Regions from separate parts of the Salinivibrio sp. HTSP genome, predicted to be linked through region 2. Evidence: riboswitches for the same ligand, from Rfam matches in the RefSeq annotation. Region 2 holds a riboswitch; the other holds the start of a gene.

Region 1 (3,393 bases), on a different contig from region 2:
CCATCAGCAAATTCGGATCACCTTGTGGGGCTATGCGCCCGATGAGACGCTCGATAACGACGCGCTGATCCGCGAGCAATACCAAGGGATCCGGCCAGCGCCGGGTTATGCCGCCTGTCCTGAACACAGTGAGAAAGGCAAAATTTGGCAATTGCTATCGGTAGAAGCGCATACGGGGATGACACTCACTGAAAGCTACGCGATGTGGCCGGGGGCGTCAGTCTCAGGTTGGTATTTTTCCCATCCTGAGTCACGTTACTTTGCGGTGGCGAAGATCCAAAACGATCAGCGAGACAGCTATGCAGCACGCAAAGGGTGGAGCAGCGAAGAAGCGGAAAAATGGCTCGGGCCGAACTTAAACGGCTAACGAAAGAAGCCAGCACATTGGCTGTGCTGGCTTCTTTATTATTCAAATAAGTCCGCGTGTAACCGCTGCACCACCTGGGTGGCATCGTCATCTTCAACCACAACACAGACATTGTGGTTGCTGGCACCGTAGCAAATCATGCGTAGTTTGTGTTGTGCTAAGGCACTGAACACCGGCGCTGTCGCGCCAGCAGTATGATTCATATCATTGCCAATCAGCGCCACCACCGCCAGGTTCTCGCAGATCTCGACATGACATAACTGGGTCAGCTCGGCGATAGCCGCTTCTGGCAGCTGCGGTGCGTCGCCCTGAGTGTTGGTTTGATCAAGGGTTAAAGCGACACTGACCTCCGAGGTGGTGATCAAGTCCACCGAGATTTCAAATCGTGCCAAAACCTCAAATACTTTGGCCAAAAAGCCATATGCATGGAACATGTTTAAGCTGGTCAGTGTCACCATGGTTTGGTTTCGTCGTAAGGCGACGGCACGAAACAGCGGTGCCGAGTGCGCTTGTTCGCGGATCCAGGTGCCGCCTTGCTCAGGCGCGCTCGCAGCCCCGACAAACACAGGAATATGTTGGCGCACTGCAGGCACTAAGGTGGATGGGTGCAGGATTTTGGCACCAAACGTGGCCATTTCTGAGGCTTCGCTAAAACTAATTTCACTGATTGGGCGCGCTTGGTCGGCAATCCGCGGGTCGGTGGTATAAATCCCCGGTACATCAGTCCAAATGGCCAAACTCTCTGCGTCCACGGCTTCGGCGAACAGTGCGGCACTGTAGTCGCTACCACCACGGCCTAAGGTGGTGGTTTGTCCGTGGGCATCCGCGCCGATAAACCCTTGGGTGACCACTCGGTGTGTGGCTAAATGCGGAAGCAATTGGTCGTGGCACTGTGTTCGCGTCTGCTGTGGGTCAGGCTGGGCACAGCCAAACTGGCTGTCGGTGCGCAGCAATTCACGCGCATCGGCCCGTATTGTTGCCATTCCTCGGCTATTGAGTAAATGAGTGAAAATATGGGTCGAGATCAGCTCGCCGCAGGCCACCAACGCATCCGTTAACGCTGTGTCAGGGGTGATGGCCGCTTTTTCGGCATACTCGGCAATGGCGAGATGCCAGTGTTCGACTGCTGCTTGCGTGTTTTGGCAATCAGGAAGTTGCTGCAATATGGCTTGGTGAATGGCATGAATGGCGTCCAACTTGGCTTGGCGCACGTCAGGGTCGCTGATCCCTTTTGCCAGCGCGACCAAGTGGTTGGTCACACCGGCGCACGCACTGATCACGATTAAACGGGTTTGCGGGTTTTGCTCGATAACAGTGGCGCTTTGCTGCATCGCCTCTAGCGTTCCGACACTGGTGCCGCCAAATTTAGCGACTGAAATTGATGGTAATGGCCTCACGTCCTTTCCCCTCTCTGGCTAGCAGAGTCAATAAATTAAAAATGATGGGGAACATCAGAAGTCACATCGTGACCGCGATAAATACCGCGACAAGGATAGGAAGAGCAAACGGCAGGTGTAGTCTGCCAGAAGCGCTCCACCTGTCTTTCCATATGGATGACAAGTGACAGCCTGAAGGATTCAGCCTTCAAGGCCGGCAGCGTATCGACCCCGATCGTACGCCACCTCGGCATTGTCTCCCCTGGTTATCATGCTTAGGAGTGGGGCTCCGCTTGATAACTGCCTGAGAAATGCACCTCTTCTGCATGTTCAGTCATGGGTTGGTAACCGCATGAACAGTTTTAACATTACGGGTGTGATCGCAGGGTGTCAACCGTGTTTTTACGCCCGATGGGAGCACTGCCCAGCACCAGCATCTCACCTAGGCAAGAGGAGGCCATCACGCCCTATCGACACTGACAAGAAAAGCGAATCGCCGCTAGCGATCACACAGTTCATGTGCCAGAGGCTAGGGGAATGGCGAAAAAATATGCTATAACGGTGAGCCTCGGTACCAACAACAAGGATTCGTGATGGCTCGTGCAATTTCCGATATTCAGTCTTTTCAACCCGTCGCTCGCACATTGATGGGGCCAGGGCCCTCTGACATTTACCCGTCGGTGCTGCAATCATTGAGCAAGCCGACATTGGGGCATCTTGACCCCTTATTCATTGCCATGATGGATGAGGTCAAGCAGCTACTGCAGTACGCTTTTCAAACCGACAATCCGTTTACCATTGCGGTCTCTGCACCTGGAAGTGCGGGGATGGAAGCCTGTTTTGTCAATTTGGTGGAGCCTGGCGACACAGTGATCGTCTGTCGCAATGGCGTGTTTGGCGACCGGATGCGAGAAAACGTGGAGCGTTGTGGTGCACATGCGGTCATGGTTGATGATGCCTGGGGCGCTCCGGTTAATCCTGAAAAGATTGAAGCGGCCTTGAAGGCGCACCCGGAGGCTAGCATAGTCGCATTTGTCCACGCGGAGACGTCCACAGGCGCTTGCTCTGATGCACAGGCCCTTGCCACCTTGGCACGTGAACACGGCTGCCTCACCATTGTCGATGCGGTGACCTCACTCGGTGGCGTGCCGTTGAAGGTGGACGAGTGGCAATTAGATGCAGTCTATTCAGGCAGTCAAAAATGTTTGTCGTGTGTACCGGGCTTGTCGCCAGTGACATTCTCGCCCCGTGCAGTAGAAAAAATGCAGGCGCGGACTCACAAGGTGCAAAGCTGGTTTCTCGATCAAAGTTTGGTGCTGGGGTATTGGAGCGGCGACGGCAAACGTAGCTACCACCATACGGCACCCGTGAATAGTTTATATGCCCTACATGAAGCCCTGCTCAAACTGTATCACGAAGGGATTGAGAACGCGTGGCAACGCCACGATACCATGCATCAGCGTTTGAAAGCGGGATTGGACAATTTAGGGATTGGCTTTGTGGTCGATGAACCTTATCGTTTGCCCCAGCTTAACGCCGTTTATATTCCTGAGGGCGTGGATGATGCCGCCGTGCGCCAGCATTTACTTCACACCTATAACTTGGAAATTGGCGCTGGCCTCGGTGATTTGGCGGGTAAAGCCTGGCGAA
Region 2 (3,393 bases):
GACAAGCGCGATAAACTGGCAGCAGTTGACATCAATAAGGTTAAACAAAGCCTGCAAAGTGATGGCTTTTTTGTGCAATTGCCTCCGCCACCTGACGCGGCATTGCAGGCCATTCGTAATAAAAACGAAAAACTGTAAAAAGGATGACTATGCGCAAAGGTATGATTTCAGCCTCTATCGCGGCGGCACTCTTGGTGAGCCCTGTGATGGCCAAGCCCGGATTCGAGCAGTATGTGACCACCTTAAAAGCCGAAGCACGTGAGGCGGGCATCAGTGATGCGTTACTTGAGCGTGCCTTTAAGGACGTTAAATACCATGAGCGTGCAGTCAGCTCCGATCGAAATCAACCTGAGCGACGTCTCACGCTGGATGAGTATATTCCGCGTGCTGTGCCTGATTGGAAAGTCGCTCAAGCGAAACAACTGTATCGTGAACATTATGACACTTTGAAAGCCATTGGTGAGCAGTACCAGGTTCAGCCGCGTTTTATTGTGGCTTTATGGGGTGTAGAAAGTAATTTTGGCAAACTTCAGGGTAGTTATAATGTCATTGAAGCCTTATCAACATTAGCCTTTGATGGCCGTCGTGAGGCTTTTTTTCGCAAAGAGACCATGGCCGCACTGACGATATTAGAGCAAGGGCACATTGCGCCTGAAGCGATGAAAGGCTCTTGGGCTGGGGCGATGGGTCAATGCCAGTTCATGCCGAGTTCTTTTATTAACTATGCGGTCGATGGAAACCAAGATGGCAAAAAAGATATTTGGCAAACGGAAGCTGATGTCTTTGCGTCTGCTGCAAATTATTTAAAAAAAGCGGGATGGGATGATACCTACACGTGGGGACGGCAGGTCCAGATCCCTGAAGGCATCGATCGTACTTTGCTTGGCACCAACAGTGAGAAAGCACACTCATTGAGTGAGTGGCAGACGCGTGGGGTACGGCGAATGAATGGTCAGGCGTTACCGGCCGTCGATATCAACGCTTGGTTGATTCAGCCTGATGATGGTAAAGGCAGGGCTTATCTTGTTTATAATAACTACCAGAGCTTATTGAAATGGAATCGCTCGCACTACTTCGCGTTAGCGGTGAGCCATTTGGCGGACAGAATTAAATTTGGTTAAGGGATAAAAAAAAGAGGCTGAGCGCCTCTTTTTTTATGCGGGAATATGGACTTAGGCTTCCTGACCTGGGATGAGGAAGTCTTCCTGCTTGGCCGCGCCGCTTTCAATCGCTTCGCGAATCACTTTAGGCATACGGCCTTGGCCCGTCCAGGTTTTTTGTGAGCCATCTTCGCCCGTATATTGATATTTTGCTGGACGTGTGGCGCGTTTACCCGATGCTTTACTCTTCGAAGTACCACCTAACAATGCTACGATTTCTTCTGGGCCAATACCGTCGGCTTCTAACATAGCACGGTATTTTTCTAACTTCTCTAAACGTTCTTTTTCTTTTGCCTCGGCTTGACGGTCAAGCTCTTTACGCTCTTCAACAACCGTTTGAAGTTTTTCTAATGCTTCATTAAGTTGTTCGGTTGACATTTCTTTGGCAAGTGCGCGCAAGCTACGCAAATTGAGTAAGGCTTTCATTGCATCAGACATTATTGGTTCCTATTTGATTTATATGTTAATTGAAAGAATGATAGCAGTATAATTGAAATATACAATATGGCTTATATTAATACGTCATATTGCGCATTAATTGCAAGTTAACTGCAAATTTGACTTTAATTCTATTGTCTTTTTGAAGCGAATGTCTAAAAAAATAGAAGATGAGACGTATTTTATTGGCATCGCGTAAGCTGGGGTTTAATCGATGCTTTTTCAACCATAAAGAGTTGCGATGGTAAGCACGTTGTGTAGAATGCACCACGCTTAACGTAGAGGTGCGTTGTTTATCAGTCGTGCGCAAGAGGGTGATTCCGATGAGAGTGCATAAAAGGAAGCAACGCCGAAGCCAATCAGGTCATCACACCGATTGAGCTGGGGCTGTTACCGAATAGGGGCAGCACTGCCATAGTACTTGGAAATACACTATGGAGCGCTACTGTATGTAGGAGGCAAGCTGTTTGCCGTGTGATACCACGCCTTACCGTCTTCATTTCTGCAGTAGATCTCCAACCACCTGGTTGACACTGAGATCATGAACTTAACAGATTTTTCTTCATCCGCTTTATCTCTGCTTCCCCCTTTATTGGCTCTGGGCCTCGCGATTGCTACACGACGGGTTTTATTGTCCTTGGGTATGGGAATCGTACTGGGTACGGTATTACTGACCGATTTTTCTATCCTCTCTTCCGGACAGTACCTGCTTGAGGTGATTACTGGGCTATTTATCGCTGATGGAGGCTTAAATAGTTGGAACTTAAGTATTCTCGCGTTTCTTATTTTACTCGGGATGATCACCGCGCTTCTGTCTCTTTCTGGAGGTACCCGCGCGTTTGCCAATTGGGCGCAAAGCCGGATCAAGAGTAAACGTGGGGCGAAACTGCTCGCGGCGTTTCTCGGCGTATTTATCTTTGTTGATGATTATTTCAACAGCTTAGCGGTGGGGGCCGTCTCTCGTCCCGTCACAGACAGGTTTCACGTCTCTCGAGCGAAACTGGCTTACATTCTTGATTCCACAGCCGCCCCTATGTGTGTGATCACGCCGGCATCAAGCTGGGGGGCTTATATCATTACCGTGATTGGCTCTATTTTGGTGGCACATGGCGTCACGGATTACACGGCGCTAGGGGCATTTGTCACCATGATCCCAATGAACTTTTATGCCATTTTTGCCTTGCTGTTAGTGTTTGCGGTGGTTTGGTTTCAACTGGATATTGGCCCGATGCGTCAGTTTGAATATCAGGCGAAAAAAGGCAGCCGACTGGGCGATGAAAGTGAAAACTGCGCTGATATTTGCGACGACCTAGGGATTGAGGAAAGTGATAAAGGCAGCGTGGCTGATTTGGTTGCCCCCATTATTGTACTCGTCGTGGCGACGGTGGGTGCAATGTTATATACCGGCGGGTTGGCATTGGCAGCCGAAGATCAATCCTTTTCTCTGCTCGGGGCGTTTGAAAATACCGATGTCGGGATGTCATTGCTATGGGGTGGACTCGCGGGTTTAGCCGTATCCTTGGTGATGACAGCGAAACAAGGTATAGCGATATCAAATATTGCGAAAACCCTTTGGGTGGGCGCAAAGTCTATGTTTGGCGCTATCCTCATTCTGTTATTTGCTTGGTCGATTGGTCATATTATTGGCGACCTACAAACAGGTCAATATTTGTCGTCCTTAGTGGAGGGGAACTTACCAGCGCAACTCTTGCCTGTAGTGCTCTTCTTGTTGGCGGCAGTGATGGCCTTTGCCACAGGGACGTCGTGGGGAACGTTCGGTATTATGCTTCCTATC

The links. A riboswitch is a leader RNA that binds a small molecule or an ion and turns the genes downstream of it on or off. The one in region 2 is predicted to bind lysine.
Region 1: it holds a riboswitch for lysine, as region 2 does, so the genes downstream of both, lysC (lysine-sensitive aspartokinase 3) here and C7A19_RS07990 (Na+/H+ antiporter NhaC family protein) in region 2, are expected to answer to the same signal.

What each region holds. Positions count from the first base shown of each region.
Region 1 is NZ_PXUD01000038.1:6,236-9,628, forward strand. It holds gene metH (methionine synthase) at 1-367, shown strand, start outside; gene lysC (lysine-sensitive aspartokinase 3) at 406-1,764, opposite strand; lysine riboswitch at 1,886-2,073, opposite strand; gene C7A19_RS08260 (alanine--glyoxylate aminotransferase family protein) at 2,337-3,393, shown strand, end outside.
Region 2 is NZ_PXUD01000037.1:4,833-8,225, reverse strand. It holds gene C7A19_RS08005 (YcgL domain-containing protein) at 1-138, shown strand, start outside; gene C7A19_RS08000 (lytic murein transglycosylase) at 150-1,121, shown strand; gene C7A19_RS07995 (H-NS family nucleoid-associated regulatory protein) at 1,173-1,598, opposite strand; lysine riboswitch at 1,870-2,051, shown strand; gene C7A19_RS07990 (Na+/H+ antiporter NhaC family protein) at 2,140-3,393, shown strand, end outside.